Regions from separate parts of the Lysinibacillus sp. FSL K6-0102 genome, predicted to be linked through region 1. Evidence: predicted binding sites of a transcription regulator. Region 1 holds the regulator's gene; the other holds the start of a gene.

The links. The regulator LexA, encoded in region 1, represses DNA repair genes until DNA is damaged. The targets are predictions, from matches to a motif close to CGAACATATGTTCG.
Region 2: a site for LexA is predicted at 7,601-7,614, ahead of NYE73_RS14700 (WYL domain-containing protein). Genes of this name have one in related genera too.

The regions. Positions count from the first base shown of each region.
Region 1 is NZ_JBBOPH010000001.1:1,259,058-1,269,560, reverse strand. Features, by position in the region: gene NYE73_RS05940 (HAD family hydrolase) at 1-359, opposite strand, end outside; gene tkt (transketolase) at 469-2,463, opposite strand; gene NYE73_RS05930 (DUF896 domain-containing protein) at 2,590-2,823, opposite strand; gene NYE73_RS05925 (GNAT family N-acetyltransferase) at 3,011-3,544, shown strand; gene NYE73_RS05920 (DJ-1/PfpI family protein) at 3,546-4,079, shown strand; gene NYE73_RS05915 (helix-turn-helix transcriptional regulator) at 4,360-4,551, shown strand; gene def (peptide deformylase) at 4,544-5,119, shown strand; gene NYE73_RS05905 (YneB family resolvase-like protein) at 5,148-5,813, opposite strand; gene yneA (cell division suppressor protein YneA) at 5,810-6,124, opposite strand; gene lexA (transcriptional repressor LexA) at 6,291-6,908, shown strand; gene NYE73_RS05890 (gamma-glutamyl-gamma-aminobutyrate hydrolase family protein) at 7,017-7,739, opposite strand; gene NYE73_RS05885 (prepilin peptidase) at 7,773-8,525, opposite strand; gene NYE73_RS05880 (hypothetical protein) at 8,590-9,282, opposite strand; gene NYE73_RS05875 (PilN domain-containing protein) at 9,279-9,872, opposite strand; gene pilM (type IV pilus biogenesis protein PilM) at 9,872-10,503, opposite strand, start outside.
Region 2 is NZ_JBBOPH010000001.1:2,871,386-2,881,888, forward strand. Features, by position in the region: gene NYE73_RS14650 (SDR family oxidoreductase) at 1-845, shown strand, start outside; gene NYE73_RS14655 (DUF2268 domain-containing protein) at 1,379-2,359, opposite strand; gene NYE73_RS14660 (hypothetical protein) at 2,559-2,783, shown strand; gene NYE73_RS14665 (YjcZ family sporulation protein) at 3,035-3,160, shown strand; gene NYE73_RS14670 (hypothetical protein) at 3,521-3,805, shown strand; gene NYE73_RS14675 (GNAT family N-acetyltransferase) at 3,893-4,369, shown strand; gene NYE73_RS14680 (hypothetical protein) at 4,576-5,316, shown strand; gene NYE73_RS14685 (aconitate hydratase) at 5,378-5,731, opposite strand; gene NYE73_RS14690 (YolD-like family protein) at 5,715-6,050, opposite strand; gene NYE73_RS14695 (Y-family DNA polymerase) at 6,063-7,322, opposite strand; gene NYE73_RS14700 (WYL domain-containing protein) at 7,319-7,540, opposite strand; gene NYE73_RS14705 (cupin domain-containing protein) at 7,779-8,435, shown strand; gene NYE73_RS14710 (DUF3231 family protein) at 8,533-9,015, shown strand; gene NYE73_RS14715 (cation-translocating P-type ATPase) at 9,065-10,503, opposite strand, start outside.

The DNA.
Region 1 (10,503 bases):
ATGATTTGCTCCGCAAAGACAGTTGGTTTTGAGGTGGCAATAGTTAGTATATATCCTTGTTGCTTTAAATGAGCTAACAAAGCTGGAATATCTTCATATAGTTTATTTTCAAACATTCCCCTTTCCGTAAATCGTTCTCGGTAATCTCTAATTGCTTGCGTTATTTGTGTATCATTGAATCCATAAATTTCTTGAAAAGATACTTGTAATGGTGGTCCAATGAATGGTTCCAGTTCATCCAAATCATTAACCATGACGCCCGCCTTCTGTAAAGCATGTTGCACTGATTTAGTGATTCCTATTTTGGGATCAGTTAATGTTCCATCTAGGTCAAATAACACAACTTTATAGTTCTTCATTCGCTCACCCTTTTTATGGAGTTTTCACATACTGTGTTTGCCGCTAAAAAAAGTACCACAACACTCAGTTGATGTTTAAATCGCTGAGTATTGTGGTATTTGTTGTAAATTATAGTGCTTTCACTTTTGCTACTACGTTTTCAACAGTGAAGCCGTATTTTTCCATTACTAATTCACCTGGAGCAGATGCACCGAACTTATCAATTGCTAGAACATCGCCTTCAAAGCCAGTATATTTATGCCAACCGAATGATGCCCCCATTTCAATTGCAAGACGTTTTGTAACAGCTTTTGGTAGAACAGATTCTTTGTAAGCTGCGTCTTGTTTTTCGAAGCGATCCATAGATGGCATAGAAACAACTGCTACATCTATACCGTCTGCTTTTAATGCTTTTTGTGCTTCGACAGCAAGCGAAACCTCAGAGCCTGTTGCAATTAAAATAGCATCTGCCACTTCTTTTGTAGCTGGAGACACTGTGTAAGCACCCTTTGCTACGCCCTCACGTACTGTTTCAATAGAAGCGTCAAGAACAGGTAAGTTTTGACGAGATAATACAAGAACAGTTGGTGTTTTTTCTGCTGCTACTGCAAGCTCCCACGCAACTGCTGATTCATTTGCATCCGCAGGGCGAATAACAGATAGGTTTGGCATTGCACGTAATGATGCAAGGTGTTCGATTGGTTCATGTGTTGGACCATCTTCCCCTACTGCAATCGAATCATGTGTGAATACATATGTTACAGGAAGACCCATTAATGCAGATAGACGAATTGCAGGACGAACGTAATCAGAGAATACGAAGAATGTACCACCGAATACATTTAAACCACCGTGAAGAGCCATTCCGTTCATAGCAGCACCCATTGCAAATTCACGAACACCGAACCAGATGTTACGTCCAGCATAGTCGTCTGCTGAGAAATCTCCTGCACCCTTCATCGTTGTTTTATTGGAGCCAGCAAGGTCAGCAGAACCACCAAAGAATGAAGGTGTTTTCTTCGCAATAGCATTAATTGCATCGCCTGAAGAAGAACGAGTTGCTACAGATTTACCAGCTTCATATACAGGTAACTCAGAAGCAAAGTCTTCTGGTAATTCACCATTCATCGCTTTCTCAAATTGAGCTGCTAACGCTGGGAATTCTTCTTTGTATGCAGCAAATTTTGCATTCCAAGCTTCCTCTGGTTGTGCGCCTTGCACCTCAGCAGCCGCATTAAATGTATCGTAAACTTCTGCAGGAATTTGGAATGGTTCATGTGCCCACTCATAGGCAGCCTTCGTTAAGACAACTTCATCTGTACCAAGTGGTGCACCGTGAGAATCTGCTTTACCAGATTTATTTGGAGAACCAAAACCAATCACTGTTTTCACTTCAATTAATGTTGGCTTGCCAGTAGATTTTTTGGCTTCTTCAATGGCTGCATTAATAGCATCTACATCTGTACCATCTGCCACTTTTAAATAATTCCAACCATAAGATTCAAAGCGTTTTTGAACGTTTTCTGAAAATGACTTTTCTAAGTCACCATCTAAAGAAATATCATTAGAATCGTAAAGTACGATTAATTTTTCAAGTTTTAAGTGACCAGCTAATGAAATCGCCTCTGCTGCAACACCTTCCATTAAGTCACCATCGCCACATAACGCAAATGTGTAGTGGTCAACAATGTCATGACCTGGTTTATTGTAAGTAGCGGCTAAATGGCGCTCAGCCATTGCCATACCAACAGTCATAGCGATTCCTTGTCCAAGAGGACCAGTTGTTGCCTCTACCCCTACTGTATGACCATATTCAGGATGTCCTGGTGTTAATGAATCCCATTGGCGGAAGTTTTGAATTTCTTCCATTGGTAAACCATAGCCTCCAAGGTGAAGTAAGCTGTATAAAAGCATTGAGCCATGACCTGCTGATAGTACAAAACGATCACGGTTAAACCATTTTGGATTTGCTGGATTATGGCGTAATTGTTTTGTCCAAAGCGTATAAGCCATTGGCGCTGCTCCCATTGGTAAACCTGGGTGACCAGAATTTGCTTTTTCAATAGCATCGATTGACAAAGTTCGGATAGCATTAATAGCTAAAAGATCCGCGTGTTGAGTCATTATATTGTGACATCCTTTCTCGTCCTATATATTGTTCTTTTACAGTTTAGTCAACATTGCTTTAGAAAACAATGCTTTTGTTATACTATTTGCGTTTTCATACATACTTTATTGAATTGTGTCACATTAATTTAGAAATTTATTTTTTTGTGCTTGTTTTACCTTCTCAGGAGTTACATCATTTCCTTCTGCATCTACCACTTTAACGTTTTCAATCGTATCTCGCATCGTTGCTCTAAACGTATCTAAATACTCCTTGCGAAGCGCTGTTCGCTCCTTTGCTTCTTCCTCTGTTAATTGTCCGCTTTTTGCTTTAGCAGATAATTCATTAATTCGGTTAATTTTTTCCTTTGATAACATGGTTACACACCTTTCAGTACCTAGCTTAATGACCTCAGTATGCAAAGTATAGCATGGTTTCCCTTAAAATGCAGTTATACCAACCCTTAAAAACACTTCTTAGCCATTATTTACATGACTTCCAGAAGTTAGAGGTGTATAACTAATAATAAAAGGAAAAATTTGATAGATAATAGGAGGAGCTATCATGAACATCACAACATCTAGACTACTTATTCGAACATTTGAAGCCCAAGATTGGCAGGCTGTTTATAGCTATATGTCCGACAAAACGGTCATGCACTATATGCCAGAGGGTGTGTTGAATGAAGATCAGGTTCAAAATTTCGTAACAGAGAATAGCAACGAGCAAGCAAAACATTTCGCCATTGTTTTACGTGAACAACAGCGAGTCATTGGTCATCTTGTTTTCCACAAATACTTTGGTGACCATACGTATGAAATTGGATGGGTTATGAATCCTGCCTATCATAATCATGGCTATGCTTCTGAAGCTGCTAAGGCCCTATTAGATCACGGCTTTAATAAAATGAAACTTCATCGAATTATTGCCACATGCCAGCCAGAAAATATCGCTTCTTACCGAGTCATGGAAAAAATCGGAATGCGCCAAGAAGGATTTTTCAAAAAATGCATTCCTCATGGAGAGACTTGGTGGGATGAATACTATTACGCTATTTTAGAGGAAGAATGGAACAATCTAAAGGTAAGAGGTGTATGAAATGAAGAAAACTGCGGTGTTATTATACCCACAATTTAGTGAATATGAATTGAGTGTTGCTTTGTCCATATTAATGCAAGGCGGTAAACCCATCATCACACTTGGATCGAATACCAAACCTATCAGAGGAGAATCTGGTTTAAATTGTATAGCTGATTTATCCGTGAATGAGGTAGAGCTTGACGATATTGATAGTCTACTATTACCAGGCTGTATGGATATTTCTACATTACAACTTGAAGAGAGCTTACTAGATTTCATTCGTCATCTATCTGCAAAAGGAGGAATGATTGCAAGTATTTCTAGCTCCCCTTACCTATTAGCAAAAGCAGGGGTCTTAAAGAACAAAAAATATACAGTAGGACTACCTTTAGATGGCATGGAGCAGTTAGGGTGCTTTGAACTTCATAACTATTCAGATGAACTAGTGGTACAAGATGGAAATATCATTACAGCAAGAGGAAGAGGTTTTATTCCTTTCGGTATTTGTTTCGGGCATGCGTTAAAGCTAAATTTTGATGAAAATTGGTATTAAGTGATGATTTAAAACCCAAATGTCCAATTAATCGGGCATTTCATGTTGTTGAAAAAAGATGATGTCATTAGTAGAATGAGAACTTTTAACAAGGCTGTGGGGTGATTTCCGTTCCGTCAGCGTGCCACAGGAAAGCAAGCAGCCTGCACCGGAAATCAATTTCTCCCCTTCAATTGACTGTTTTGTTTTTCACACCAAAAAATGTCCAATTAGTTGGACATTTTTTAATTCTTGTCTTACGATATATGTCTAATACTTTGGACAAAATGGAGGGATCTTTCTGAAGAACATCATCAAAATTTTAAGAAAAAAATTAGGCATAACACAAGCTGCTCTTGCAAAAGAGTGTGGAGTTGTGAGACAGACCATTAATAGTATTGAAAATGATAAATATGATCCGACCCTAGAATTAGCTTTTAAGATTGCTAAGGTTCTCAATAGCCGTATTGATGAGGTGTTTATCTATGACTAAATTTCACCCGGATTATATGATTACAATGAAGGATTTTGTGAAAGAACACTCGGCAATTTTAAGAAAACAAACTCAAGAAGTGTCGATACCAGTGACAAATGAGGACCGAAATACCCTCCTAGCCATGCTGCAATATCTGAAAAATAGCCAAAATCAAACGCTAGCAAAAAAATATAAGCTTCGCCCTGGAAGTGGACTCTCTGCTAATCAAATTGGCGTAGATAAACGAATGTTTGTTGTACTCTTTGATGACCAAGAAATGATGCTGATTAACCCTAAAATAATGAGTCATTCCCTTAATATGATTTATCTACCGGAAGGAGAAGGCTGTCTATCTGTAAATCGACCTGTCCCTGGTTTTGTACCGAGATATGAGAGAATTAAAGTCAAAGCTTACGACATCGATGGACATGAAATCATTGTACAGTTACAGGGCTACGGGGCCATCGTTGTACAGCATGAAATCGATCATTTAAATGGCATCATGTTTTATGACCGAATAAATAAAGAGTACCCTTTCCAATTGCCAAATCATGTTATCATCGAAAGCTTTTCTTCCCTTCAGTAGTTTTTTACAAAAAAAATTAGCAGGAATATTATTTTCCTGCTAATCTTTCTTGGTGCTCTTGGAAACGACGATGTACTGTCGCCTTACTTACCTCAAAGCCTAACCCTCTAAGCGTTATAGAAATTTCTTCAAAGGTAAATCCACGTTTGCGTAGCTTCACAATTTCCTCTACAGGTAGATCTTTTCGCTCCTGCCCCTGCGGATTACCTCGATTCGATAAATTATTTTCTGGACGATAACCGTTTTCTACAGCACGTCGCATACCTCGTCGAATTTTAGCATTATGGATTCTACGCTGATATTCCTCTACAATCGCTAAAATTTCAAGCAGCATCGTATCCATTTCATTTAATTGGACTGGGCCTGCATCACGCATAGAAAAAACATCAGTTGCTGACTTTTGTAATAAATGTAATACAGCCATCCTTGCATTGCCTCGTCCTAAACGAGTTTCATCTTGGACAAAAAGAGCATTAATGTTCTTATCTTTTATAAAATCAAGCATTTCTAGCAAGCCTTCACGTTCTACATCATAGCCACTATGTTGATCTTTAAACACGCCCTTCACCGCATAGCCTTGCTCTTTAGCATAGCGCAGCAACTCTTCCTGCTGGCGCTCTAATGAGGAGCTTTGTGTTTCTTTTTCAGTACTTACGCGACAATAGACAACAGCCGATAGTTGATTATTTATCATTGTTCATTTCTCGCAATTTCGATAGTATTGATGGGACTGGCTTGATCACTCACTACAGGAATAACTAGAGATTTTCCCGCTACAATTTTAATATCTGCTAGTTCATTTTCAGTTTTTACAAGCTTTATCCAATCATCAGTACTCATCTTACCACGATATTGCTCGGCTAACGACCACAAGCTATCCCCATGTTCGATTTGAATTTCTGCGTAACTAACTTTTCCTGGATCAGTAATGTAAAGGTATGCTGCAAATAATAAACAAGCTCCTATTAAGATTGAGATATGTGTGTTTTTCTTAAACCATGTCATAATCATTACCCCTTTTTAAGAATGTTTGTTCGGAATGTATGTTCCCATAATAAAGCGAACAAACGTTTTTGTCAAACACTTTTCGAACCTATGTTTGCATACATGTTCGCATTCTGTTATACTATCAAATAAGAAGAATGATTTTAGAAAAAAGAGGTGAGCACTCATGAAAAAAGTTTCGAAAAGACAAGAGGACATTTTAGCTTTCATTAAGGAAGAGGTACGAGCTAAAGGATATCCACCATCAGTACGTGAAATTGGTGAAGCAGTTGGACTTGCTTCCAGTTCAACTGTTCATGGACATTTAGCTCGATTAGAACAAAAAGGCTTTATTCGTCGAGATCCAACAAAGCCACGCGCAATTGAAATTTTAGAGCCTGAAGAATCCATTCAAAAACAACAGGTGATCCATGTCCCACTTGTCGGGAAAGTTACAGCTGGTTCTCCAATTACAGCAATTGAAAATATTGAAGAATACTTCCCATTACCCGATACGTATGGCACAAGTGAAGATCAATTGTTCATGCTAGAAATCATGGGGGAATCAATGATTGAAGCTGGGATTTTAGATGGAGATTTAGTCATTGTAAAACAAAAGGCAACAGCTAATAATGGGGATATTGTTGTAGCTATGACAGCTGAGGATGAAGCAACTGTAAAACGTTTCTTTAAAGAGAAAAACCATTTCCGTTTACAGCCTGAAAATTCTTCTATGGAACCAATTATAGTCGATCAAGTTTCTATTTTAGGACAAGTTGTAGGTCTTTACAGACGTGTACATTAACGATTAAAGCAGATTTTGAGGATTATGTTCCTTCTAAGAGCATGTATCCTCTTTTTTACGCCAAAAAAAGAATCCACATACGATTGGATTCTTTGTACAATGCCTCTTCTAAACTTCCTTCTTAAATTTTAAGCTCGCTTCAATAAAGGCTGAAAATAGCTTTTGAGCACTCTCATCTCCTGCTATGGCTAGTTCCTCAGGATGCCACTGAACAGCTAAGCAAAATGGCATCTCCTCATGAACTACCGCTTCGATAATACCGTCGTTAGATTTTGCCGCTACTTTTAATTTTTCTGCTAAAACATTCACCGCTTGATGATGAAATGAATTCACTGCTATTTTCTCTTGTTCAACGATAGTCGCTAATAGATTGTCAGCAATAACCTGTACAGAATGGGTAGCTACAGCTCTACCTGATTGCTGCATATGTTGGAGTAACTTGGTACTAAAGTGATCACTATCAATATCCTGATATAAGGTACCACCTAATGCAACATTTAGTATTTGAATTCCTCGACAGATCCCGAAAATAGGCATCTTACGTTGGAATGCGGCTTCAATCAATGCTAACTCAATCGTATCTCGCGCTGGATGAATTTTTCCAAGCTTTAATGAAGGCTCAGCCCCGAATAGAAATGGGTGCACATCATGACCACCAGATAATAATAAACCGTCTGTAAGGGCTAAAATCTGGGCTGCCTCTTCTTCTACTCCAATTGGAATAATCAGTGGAATTCCACCTGCTTCAATGATGCTTTTACTGTAAGCAGCATTTAATCGAGAGGATAAATCATCCTCAACAAAGGCTGTAATACCAATAATCGGTTTCACTTGCTTCCCTCCAAATTCTTGAAAATTGCACAATTACCAAAAGCCTAGATACCAATTAATTAATACATCGCCATAGAAATAAACAATAACTGCGGCCAATGCAATAGATGGCCCAAACGGAATGGGTGTTTTTCTCCCCTGTTTGTTTTTCGATAACATGGTAATCCCGACAATCATACCAATAACTGCAGCTAAAAATAGCGTTAACAGTGTATCAATCGTACCCAGAACGAGACCAATTAAAAAGAATAATTTAATATCGCCTCCACCCATGCCACCGTTTGATAGCACAGCAATGATATATAATATGCCAAACCCAACCACAGCACCCACAAGAGAGTCCCACCACGGTGTTAATGGTGACAGCACTCGTCCAATAGCTAGCAAAGGTAAAAAGAATACTAACACCTTATCTGGAATTAGCATATAGGCTAAATCTGATACAACGATAATAACTAATAAGGAGATAAAAAAGAGTGCTACTATCAATTCTATGCCCCAGCCTAACTGCCCATAAGCAAAGGCAAATAATACACCTGTCATTAATTCTATGACTGGGTAAACCCAAGAAATTTTATTGCCACAACCACGACATTTTCCTCCTAAAAATACATAAGACAAAACTGGTACTAAATCAAGCGCCGTCAGTCGTCTCTGACATTTTGGACAATGTGAAGGAGGATGTACAATCGACTCCTTCTGTGGTACACGTAAGCCAACTACATTATAAAAAGAGCCAAAGACAAGTCCAAATAAAAAAATAAAGATCGTATAAGCCATTTCCAATTTTATGTCCTCCTAAACCAATAGGCGCCCATACAAATGCAGTATGGTGCGCCTATCAATAAAGTTATTGTTGTTCTTCGTAATAGAACGTTGTCACTTGCACTGTTGCCTTTAACGTAAGATCTGCATCTTTCTCAAGCTGTGCCTGCTCTCCAGGCAATTTAAATTCAATCTTATCGGTTTTCATGACACGCTCTAATTGTTCAACCTCCTGTAAAAAGCTTTCAAGAGAATTAAAATCAAGCGCACCCACCTCTAATATAAAAGTAACAAGCTTTAAATTAGTTGGTAAAGAGTCCTTCGAAAGAGATGCAATTGGTGTAGTAGTCTCCTTGTTCTCCTGATCACCATTGACCTCTGCTTCAGCCTGCTCCAACATATTAAGATCATTCGATACATCTGAAGGTGTCACAGTGCCGTCCTCACCTTGAACAGTTAAAGACAGTATACGAGTTCCTGTCACCTCTTCAATCTCAGCTAAATCAAGAATAATCTTTTCAACGGCTCTTGTTGCAGGTAGCTTTTGTCTTAAGGCTAATATATTGATAGTAGGCTGTCCCTGCTCTTTGTCTAATTGTGCTAGTTGTTCTTTGACACTAGCTAATTCTTGCTGCACCTGCAATACATTCCTCTCTTTTTCATTCACTTCATCCAATTTTGGTGAAAGCAAATAATAATACAGCGCAAATAAAATAGCAGCTATCAGCGCCAGTAACAAGATCATAGATGAATTTTTACTACTCGTTAATTTATTCATGAGCGTCGTCCTCCAGCTAAATACATAAAATCGATTGTCGCTGTAATGGACACTGAATACCGCGGTACTTCTTTAAATTTTTGTTGGGGTGTTAACACCCTTTGTTCACCTAGCTCTATTTCAAAGTTTGAGACAGTGTTAATTTGAGCATCTGTAAAATAGCTACTCATTAAAAGTCGCTCCACATATTTCGATATATCTGTCATCGTTTCAAAATCCACTTCAATATTCACCGAGTTCTCTCCGAAAACATAGCTACGTAAATAGGAATGAGTTGGTAATAAAGTTTTTGTTTCATCAATTAACGGTGTTACAGGATAAGAAACGCTTTGAATAAAAGTTACTGACTCTTCCAACGAACCCTGATCGACATTTTGTCGTGCGTCTAGCTCTTGCTGCAATTGATCAAGCTGTGTTGTTAATGCCTGTTCCTCTGCAGTCAATCGTGACAATTCACTTTTGGATGTAAAAAATAAAAAAAGTAAATACGCTACAATAAGTCCCACAATGACAATCACCAAGCTATAAAAAAGCTTGGGAGAGGTTGTTCTTTTTTCAAGTTGTGGTAAGAGGTTTATATCTGGAACCATTAACGAACCTCCTTCAAAGCTAAGCCAAGCAACGTTGAAAATTCTCGCTTAAAGCGCGGAAACGATTTCTCAATTTTTTTCCCATCGACAACCCTTAGTGGTGGTTCTAAATTAGAAGCGAGTAAGTTCCCAATTGATTTCAATAGTGGGTTATCGCCAAGCATGATAATTTCATCCACTGTTTTTTCACCTTTATGTAAAGAAAACTTAAAGAAATTCATCATCCGATCAATCTCTAGAACCTGATCCATTACGACCATTTGATAATTCTCTGATTCGCCATTATAAATAAATTGATAGCTAAACTCATTCTCTTTCTTCCCCAGCCATTGCGTCATATCTACTTCAATGGTTTGATAGCGCAAAAACTCCACTTGGCCATTGGAAAAAATACTGATAGAGAGTTCATTAATCGACCATTCTGCAATTAAATATGTTTTATTAGGCATTAATAAGGACATGTGCTCTAATAAACGTATATTACAAAGCGCACGAATATCGGCAGCTTCGGGTTCTAATGAAACATCTAACAGCATCCCTACTAGTTTCGTAATCTCTTCAGAAGGTGCAGCAAATAAGATAGCCTTGCCGTCCTCGGCATCTGCATCATACACATCAATTAAAGGGTCTT
Region 2 (10,503 bases), 1.6 Mb from region 1:
CACTGACTCAACCTGAACAAAGACAATTACGCCAACCGGGATTGGAAAGCTTAATGGTTCCTAAGCCCATCATAGAAAATCCTCATTATAAAGGGAGTGGTAAATTAAAGGGAAAAGTTGCGCTTATTACTGGGGGTGATAGCGGGATGGGTGCAGCTGCTGCCATTGCCTTTGCGAAAGAAGAGGCCGATGTGGCCATTGCTTATTTAGATGAGCATGAAGATGCGCTAAGAACGAAAAAAAGAGTTGAAGAATTAGGACAAAAATGTCTGCTGCTTCCTGGAGATCTTCGCTTTAAAAAACAATGTGTAGACATTGTTTTCGAAACGATGAACACTTTTGGTCAGTTGGATATTTTATGTAACCATGTTGGGATTCAATTTCAGCAAAATGAGCTGACAGACATCACGGATGAACAGTTTGATGAAACCTTTAAATTAAATGTATATGCTCACTTCTATACGACAAAAGCCGCTCTCCCTTATTTACGAGCAGGAAGCTCCATTATTGGCACTGCCTCCGTTGTGGCTTATGCAGGAGAACCTTTACTCATCGATTATTCTGCTACAAAGGCGGCTATCGTAGGCTGGACTCGTTCCCTAGCTAAAAGCGTTGCCAAAAAACAGATTCGTGTCAACGCGATAGCCCCTGGCCGTATTTGGACACCACTTATTCCTTCTAGCTTTTCCTCTGATGAAAACGCCTTACATGGAACTAATTTATTTAACCGAATGGCTCAGCCCTTTGAAGTCGCCCCTACTTTTGTCTATTTAGCATCAGATGATTCGAGGCATGTTACAGGGCAAGTCTTGCATGTAGATGGTGGCGAATCAACCAATTCATAATCGACATTATATTTAAAATATGTACTAAAAATTTTCTATTAAATGAAAATATAAATTCATCCATAGCAGACAAGGAAAAACCACCTTTTTTATCCATGATGCCTAGGATTATACCTATAATAAAAGCTTTACACCCTTATTTCAATTACTTTTCAATTTACTTACAGTGGTAATGTTTATAAGTTCTTTCACATACATTAATGTCGGGATAGCACCTTTAACATCGCCCCCAAGATGTTTTTGTACAATGCTATCCCTTTTTACATACTCTGTTTAGTTGGAGATTTCCCCAAGTTTTAATTCATTAAAAGCCGTTGCATTGTTCTTGGGAAGGTCCTCCTCATTCCAATCATCCTAATAGGACTGTGCGGCATTACATAAGCCACTGCGATTTAAAACCGTAGTGACTTATTGTTTGTTTTTTCGATTGAGAAAGTCCTATCATTATGCTGCATGTTTTACTAGTTCATGTTGTAATCAGGTAAAAGTGCTCTTTAATTTTGAACTTTCACAAATAAGTGTCACCAAAATAGTTATTGATAGTGTTCCAAGTATTTTCCTTCTTCGAAAATTTCTTGTGCACTTAAGGCTGTCCAATCCTCTGGTGTTTGTTCAGGATGCAAGTCAAGATAGTTTTTAACCATCTTATAGCCTTCACTGTAACCATAATTTTTCGGTAACCCTTTTCCACCATATAAGATGTCTGAGGTACGATTACTGTCGTACTTATGTAAATCAGGTTCTACTTTAGACCATAATTCCTTGTTGTAAGTTACATTCTTTGCTGTATAGCCGTAGTCAGGATAAACGTTTTTTTCAAACATGACCGCTTTTCCTTCAAAGACGATACTATCCAATACCGAAGCTCCGACATCTTTATTGAAATATTTTTCCGCCCAAACGCTGTGATGGTATTCGTGAGCAACAGTTGACTTTATACCATCATCCAAAACATTTAGATAAAGCGGGAGGATGATTTTGCCCGCTCCTACTGCGAAGGGTATTCTATTATTGGTTGCTGAAGGGAATACACAAACAGCTACATCGCTTTGAGAGGGTAAGAGGTCTGCGGATTTCAATAGCGATTCTTGAATGAGTTGATTGATTTCTGCTTTATGCGTCTCCATTTTTTCACTCACCATTTGTATTTCTGTTAGCCTGCTAGGAACCGTATTAAGCAGAGTTTCTGCCATATGATAATATTCCCCATTTTCAAAACAATCCTGGTAGATCGGTTGAATAACTTCCTTTTTATACAAATCCAGAGTTTCCGAGCTTGAAAGATTCGGATTCTCTTTGACCTTTTCCATATACGGATAAAACAGTTGATTGGCATGAATGATTTTGTATTTTTGTTTGGTTTGAGGGTGCTCAAATGAGAACACCATCTCTTCATCATCTGTTATTTGCTTTTTCTCATGAAGTTGGCTCTCACTTTTTTCTGTTGGTGTACAGGCAGCAAGCATAAGTAGTAAGAGACCTAGAATAAAGGTGATTCCCTTTTTAAATTTCATCCATTCTCCTCCCAATCGTTAATAACTAAAAATTCTTTATAACCCCATATATAACTTATATTACCATAAAAATAGTAATGAAAGAATGATTGATTTGTCAGTATTTAGTTAGCATCTCCACAAACAGCGTGTATGATTTTGTGAAGGTAAGAACCTCTAGCCACGCCTTTCATATATTATAGTGAAAGGAGTGGCTATTGTGCCTTGGCAACATAAAATTCCGTATTTAATCGGTCAGCCTGTTGGTGTTTCTTTTACAAATGGTCAAGGAACTTCTGGTGTCCTCTGTGGCGTATCAGGAGGAAAACTGCTTGTTCTTGAATATTTGTATCAAAGTCAATTTGCCTTAAAGCAATACGACCTTCATATGATTCATGATGTGAACGGCTTCCCCCCTTGTCATACGCAGCAGCCGTTATACTAAAAAAACATCCTAGAACGGATGTTTTTTTACATCGTGTTGAATACCAAAACAATTAGTAGTATTTGTTTCATTATTCTTGATGCTATACAGGCTAACAACTAACTCAAGCTACTATTCCATCATAATAATAAAGTAAAGCTTGCACCGCTTTATTCCCGAATGAAGGGACAACTCATTTTTTCTCTACTCGCTAATACCCCCCTTTTGTCCAATACATACTTTAAAAGAAAGAAAGAAAGGAGGTGTGTTTCATGAGTTACTGTAATTTCAATAATTACTGTGGCGGGGACAATGGAAGCGGCAATAGCTCTACATTCGTGCTTATTGTTGTACTATTCATCCTTCTTATTATCGTTGGTGCTAGCTTCATGTGTTAATTGATCGTCTCAGGCTTTAGCCTCTGTTCCATTACAGAAGCTAAAGCCTTTTTACCATGAATCGCTACCACAGCTATTCAAATCTCCTCCCCTTTTCGTTTTTTTCTAGCTCATTTATTTTTACTCACAATTAAAAGTTAGTAATTTAGATAGATAACTATCTTAAACCGCTAGCTTCACATAATAATAGTAGTGTAAAGTTCTTGTAACTTTACTTTACACTCCTTTTGGTACTTGGGGTCACTTTCGTCCGAGTGACCCTGTTCTAGCAGCACACATTTAGTTTCTCCTTTTCCCTATCAAGCGGAATCATCGGAACATTCCTACAACAAATTCGTTTTTATAGGAAGGAGGAAAACAATGGGAATTAATTTAAATCTCTGGTCATTTATCTTATCTTTGGGCTGTATTCTATTATTTTTTCTATCAGGTTCAATGAAAGACTTCTTTGACACCTATCTTCATTTCCATCCATTACTGTTGACACTACTCTTGTCTATTGCCTGTTTCTACCTAAGCCTGGTCGGTATGAAAAATGTTAAAAATTTAACGACCTTGCTTCGAGGAATTTTAACAATGGTCATTACACTTATTGTGATGATTAGTATTTCTTTTATTTTACTTTTTGGTACCCTTTTAAGTTAAAATGACCTACCCCCACATTATTTTAATACAAGCCTCCTTGACGAACGTTTGTTCTATGGTTAAACTATTAGAAAAGGAGGCTTTTTTATGCAAGAAACAACGAATATTGAGTTAGTACATTTCTCTGAAAGCTATGTAGAGCAGTTAAATCGTTTTGAATTACCTGAAGAACAACACCAATTTACGGCACTTCCTCAAGAGATTTCAATCGAGAAGGTCGGACAGTATCCAATTGTGATTTTAAGTGGTGGCGTACCTGTCGGCTTTTTTGTGCTTCATGCAACGGACAGAGTCCAACAATATTCTAGTAATCCTCAGGCAATGTTACTAACTGCCCTGTCCATCGACCATCAGCAGCAAGGTAGGGGCTATGCTAAAAAGGCTATGTCTGCACTTGCTGATTTTGTGAAGCAGGAGTTTAAAGAATGTAATGAAGTAGTGTTAGTCGTCAATCATAAAAATATAGCTGCACAGAATTTATATGTCAAAGTAGGCTTTATGGATCATGGAGAAAGAAGAATGGGACCTATTGGTGAACAAATCGTTATGAATTTGCCATTGTAAAGAAATCGTCACTCATTTGCTTTTCAAAATGCGAGGCGTACCTTACAAACAATGGAATTCTATTTTCCCCTACCATCTCTAAGAATTTCATTGTTACACCTCCACTCCCTGGCATATAAGCTTTTCCTTCACGAATTCAACTGCTATGGGGCATGTTTATACAGTATAATAAAGTCAATTAGCTATAGAAAAGGTGGAACTAGACATTGAAAAAAGAGATGTGGCTATGGTTATTAGGAATTTCTCTACTAGCTGGATGTAGTGTTACTGTTCCAAATGAGACAGTAAACACCCCTGCTGAACAGGTCTCATCACAGCTGGAGATACAGCATGAGGCTCCATTGATCGCCGTTTCCGATGATGAGAAGGTGAGATTATTTGCACCAAATGAAGCACAAAATGAAATTACGGAGGTAACTTTAGATATTGATGGTAAGCGGAAAAATTTTGACTGGACAATCCCTGATACAGGAACTAAACCTCAGTTATTCTATACAGATCTGACAAATGATCATAAGGAAGAGGCTGCTATTATTATCCAAACTGGACGAGGGACAGGCCTCAATCACTATGAGATTCATGTGGTAAATGGAGAGGATTTATCGGAGATGAATGTCCAACATTATGAAGACATCGTTGCACATACTATTGAATCAACGATTACGAAAAAAGATGATGGCACATTAGCGATTACGATGAAAGCACAGGGAAAAGAATCTACATTTGATTATGACTTTGATCCAGCACCAGATATCAATCAAGCGCAACTTGCTTTCGGTGGTGTGGTCATTTATACAGTAGAAAATCAAAAAATAATGTTAAATATCCCTGGATCGATTGGCATCTCACCTATTTATGTAGCCGATGTTCGTATTACCTATCAATTTAATCGTATTAACAATGAGTTTCTTGTTGAGCAAATTGATGTGAAACCTATCGAGAAATAAAGCCGCCAAAAGCTGACCACTCCTGCCATCAGCTTTTGGCTTTTTCGTCGTAGACGTAAGCCTAGGCATTGTATAAATGTTTATTCATTAGCTCTTCGACTTGTGTTTTTAACGCTTGATTGGCATAGCGTAGTACCTCATCATTGCCTGCGGTAGCCACCTGCACATCACTAAAATAATCATCAATTCGATGCCAGCCAACTAATCGTATTTTTTGTTGGGCGAGCTGACGTTTTAATTGAAAATAATCTTTGTGTAGCTGCTTTAATAAAGCATCCATAGCAGGTAAAAATACACGCTTCATCTTAAAATGCTCCGCCACTGTTAGATCGTGCTGTAAGGATTTCACAGCTAAATCAAGCAGCAAATATTGATGTAATAATCGTCGTTGCTCTCCATTAATCACATCCATCATCTTCTATACGAGCAGCATAAATGTATCTTAACGGGATGTGCTTCGTTGTGGTAATGGTTTCTAGTAGCAGCTGGTCCTCGTGCATCGCTTGAATGGTACCTCCCCATTGCACATAGTTACCATGTTCCCATATAGTTAACATAATATAGTTATGCTGTGTGAATGCTTGTGTGATTATTTGCTGTAATTCTTCAAGCTCCCATTCAGCATGTTCCCGAGGCAACTCTGTCAACACCTCTTGTTTCCATGCCTTCAAAAGCATTAAATGCTCTGGTAGCATCATCGCTGTCCATTTCATCGTTCCTCTATCTCTTATCATTTTTTCCACTCCTTATGCTAAATGCCCGCCCACTAAGCGATTCCGTGAAATAGCTGTACCAGCGCTGGTATAGGAGGCTGCGCGTAATAAGGCCACCACCCCATATTTTCTACGAATCGCATCCATGACATGACCAATAACCTGTCGCTGGTCCTTACGCTCATCAAATAAATCAAGCTGAATGCTACGCTCTGGCTCTAAGTTTGTCAGTCTAACAGATAATTGACGCGCTGGCTCACCCGCAAAATGCTCATCTAGTAAGTCCAGACAAGTCTGATACATAACAAGGGTCTCATTGGTTGGACTTTCGATGGTTCTTGAGCGATGGAACCCCTTCGTCATCGCATTGCGACTGTAAGAGAGCCCCAAGCTAACAGTCCGCCCGACATAGCCTGCTTCCCGTGTACGTCGCATCACATCCTCACACATTTCTAGGAGTACAACTGCAATATCCTTTCGTGTGTGATAATCCTTCATGAGCATTTGGCCCTTCCCAAAGCTTAATGCCGCATTGTTCACCAATGGCTCACCTAATGTGGAGAGATCAATGCCCCATGCATGGTAATAGTATTGATTACCCATAATACCAAAGCGCTTTTCTAATTCGGCTAAATCGGCATGGGCTAATCCACCGACTGTTTGAATGCCCATCGCATTTAAATTGGCTGCCATCTGTTTCCCAATCCCCCACATATCAGATAAAGGACGCACTGGCCAAAGCTTTGTTGGGACATCGGCATAGGTCCATTTGGCAAAGCCTGTTTTTTTTGCCTCTAAATCTAATGCTAATTTAGCCATCAACATGTTTGGTCCCATGCCAATGGCGGACGGAATGCGAAACTTTTCATAGATGTCTTCCTGAATCAATTTGGCTACCTGCTCAGGCGAACCCCAAAGTTGCTCCGTACCTGTTAGATCTATAAAGCTTTCATCCACACTATAAACATGGATCGCCTCTGGAGGGACATATTGTGCAATCAGACGCGTAATGGCCATGGACATCTCTAGAAAAAAGGACATTTTTGGTTCAAACAACTTAATATCTGGATGTTTGGGAATTTCATAACGCCGATTCCCTGTTTTAATGTTAAATTTTTCTTTCATCACTGGTGATGCAGCCAGCACAATACTGCCAGGTTGTTCAAAATTACCGATGATAGCAATTGGATCTGTCAGCACATCTAGCCCTTCTAGCATGGCAATACAGCTTGCATAAAAGCACTTCATATCAATACAAAAAATATCTTTCTGTGGGAAGTCGTTGTAATTCATATCACCTCAGACTCCCGTTGGGGAATGGGCAGAAGTGCTAGAACATTGTTAATATGAAACGTACGCTTCGCTAGCCTTGTAAAACAAAAGGCGGTAAAGGAATCACCTTTAATGTGGATGATTTTCACGCGCCTTTTCGTAATGGCACCTGATTTCGCTATATACATCATGTGAACGATTTGGTGACGATGCATGGCTTTTATCAACTGTTCTTTCATGTTGAATGCTCCTTTACTGACTCTGTTTGCGTTCATGTTGAACAGAGTTTTTGATAACTAAGAACAAACGTTTGTGTTTTTATTATACGCACGTATGTTCTGAAATAGAAGTGGTAATTTTAGCTAATTTTTTCCAGACAGAGGCTGACTGTAGCTAGGCATTTGTGTAAGTCTAGAAGTACCTAAAACATAATCTATGATGATGAATAGCTCAATTTATATGAGAAAGGATGTAAGTATCAGCTCAAATATCGATTATAACTCCCCTTCTGCAGCGTTCACTTTTGATGTCAATAAAAGTACGCTTTTTAAAAAAGACTCCCGAAATTACATTAATATTCTCGGTGTGGAACAATTAAATACATTAGAAAATACATCTTTGCTTGATATTTTTTTAAGTAAAGACAATGTCATCGAGCCACATTACCATCAAAATGCTGCAGAGCTTGTCTATTGTATTGCAGGAGCAGCAACGGTTTCTATATTGAATCCCTTTACCAAGAAAATTCAAAACTATCCTATCAAGCCTGGGCAGGTTGCGAATGTACCACAGGGCTGGTGGCATTATGAAGTAGCCACAGAAGATGACACGCATCTACTTGCTATTTTTGATGCGCCAACGCCAGAGGTCATTTTAGGCTCTGATATCTTAAAATTCACACCAGCCAATATTATGGCCCATACGTATTGTTTAGATGAAGAACAATGGAAGAAAACGATTGCACCGATTGTTCCTACGACTTATATCGGACCAGCAAAAGGCTGCAATCGTGTCCAATCAGCAACCGATCAAGCCCCTTATAAACCAACCATGCCACAGCAATATATGAAACCATGTCCATACCCTTATCCCTATCGTTACCCTCCTATGTACCCTTATGGCACCTACTATTAGCGACCTCTTATACATTTTTTATTGTAAAAGATGAATAGAATGTCATTTACTGCTACATCCTAATCTTAAATCAACCTAAGAGTTAGGAAGTGTCAGGATGACAATGATAAATGAAAATCTAGCATCGCTACGATTTAAGGAGGTTTTCAAGCTTTGGTCACAGCTTGGGATCAATCAAGGCTATATTGCTTCCAGTCATGCTTTTTTTAAGCATACGCGTGATAAAAACTTAAAAATCCTTACATTGGAATTTATTCAATGTTTAAAAGAGGAAAATAAACAGCTAACACTGCTATTAAAGGAAAACGGTGTGCTGGCACCAACAGCATCGATAGAATACAGTAAAATGAAAATAACGGATATTCGTGGGAAATCTTTCATTAATGATGGCGAAATAAGTGCTATTTTATCGATGAATATTGCCTCTTCTTTGATTGCCGTAAGCCAAGCTTTAGAGCTGGCAGTAAAGAAAACACATCTAACCAAATATAGTGAACTCCATATGCGTTATGCGCTACTTGGAGCGAGATTGATTGACCTAAGTAAGAGTAAAGGCTGGTTATTAGCCTCTACACACTAAAAAGAAGCCTCCGTTTTAATAACTAACGGAAGCTTCTTTTTTTTAATCTTTATCGATTTCTCACGAACAGTAGCTTATACCATTGATTGACTAGGAATGGTAACACCGATAGGCTATAAATAAAGCCTAGCTGTGCTGGTGTTAATGGAGCTACCTCAAAGACCGTTGTAAGCATCGGCATAAATAAGACCATGTGTAAACTTAGCACACCAATGATAAAGGCGAACCACGTATATTTATTCGAAAATACACCAATCGCAAAGATGGATTGTTTGGATCGAGAATTAAAGCCATGCACTAACCTTGACAGGCATAGTGTTGTAAAGGCCATCGTGCTTGCTGTTAACGTATCGCCTGTCGATAAACCGATTTGAAACGCAATAATGGTGGAGATGGCGATTAATATCCCTTCAAGCACAACTTGTGTGGTAAATTTTTTATTTAATAAAGGAGTATGAATGTTTCTAGGCTTGTCCTTCATTGTTTTCTTATTATTTGGCTCTAAACCGATGGCAATAGCAGGCAGACTATCTGTTAATAAGTTGATGAATAGAAGATGGACAGGTGCAAAAGGAACAGGTAAGCCCAGAACCGTTGCATATAACACGACAAAAATAGCGCCTGCATTTCCAGATAATAAGAACAGAATGGCATTTTTAATATTTGTATAGATGCTACGGCCATTGGCGATTGCTTTAACAATTGTTGAAAAATTGTCATCCGTTAAAATCATGGATGAGGCATCTTTTGCAACCTCTGTGCCTGTTACGCCCATAGCCACCCCAATATCTGCTTGCTTCAAAGCAGGTCCATCATTGACACCGTCTCCTGTCATGGCAACCACATGTCCTTTATCCTGCCATGCTTTAACAATTCGAATTTTTTGGGCTGGTGTCACACGGGCATAAACAGAATAATCCTGTACTTTCTCTTGCAGCTCTTGATCAGTTAAGCCTTCGAGCGCATGTCCCTCTATAGCTTCAGCTGGATTTTGCAAAATACCAATTTGTTCGGCAATCGCGGTTGCTGTAATTTTATGGTCTCCTGTAATCATGACGGGTTTAATACCTGCCTTTATACAGCTTTCCACAGCCTCTTTCGACTCTTTTCTTGGAGGGTCCATCATCGCTACTAAGCCGACAAAGATTAAATCTCGTTCCGCTCGTGGATCGACTTTTTGTAGAGGCAATACCTCCTTATAAGCAATGGCTAACACCCTTAAACCATTCATAGAAAAATCACGATTCACCGCCTCGATTTTCTGGCGATGCTGCGGGGTTATCTCAAAAATACCTGTTGATGTTTTGATTCGTGTCACTTTTGGTAAGAGTACATCCAGAGCCCCTTTGGTAATCATGATGGGCTGCTTGTCCATCTGATTGACAGTGCTCATAAGCTTCCTCGTCGAATCAAATGGAATTTCAGCCAATCGTGGATATTGCTCACGTATCTTCAATTCATCTAACCCATACTGTTTCCCCAATTTCA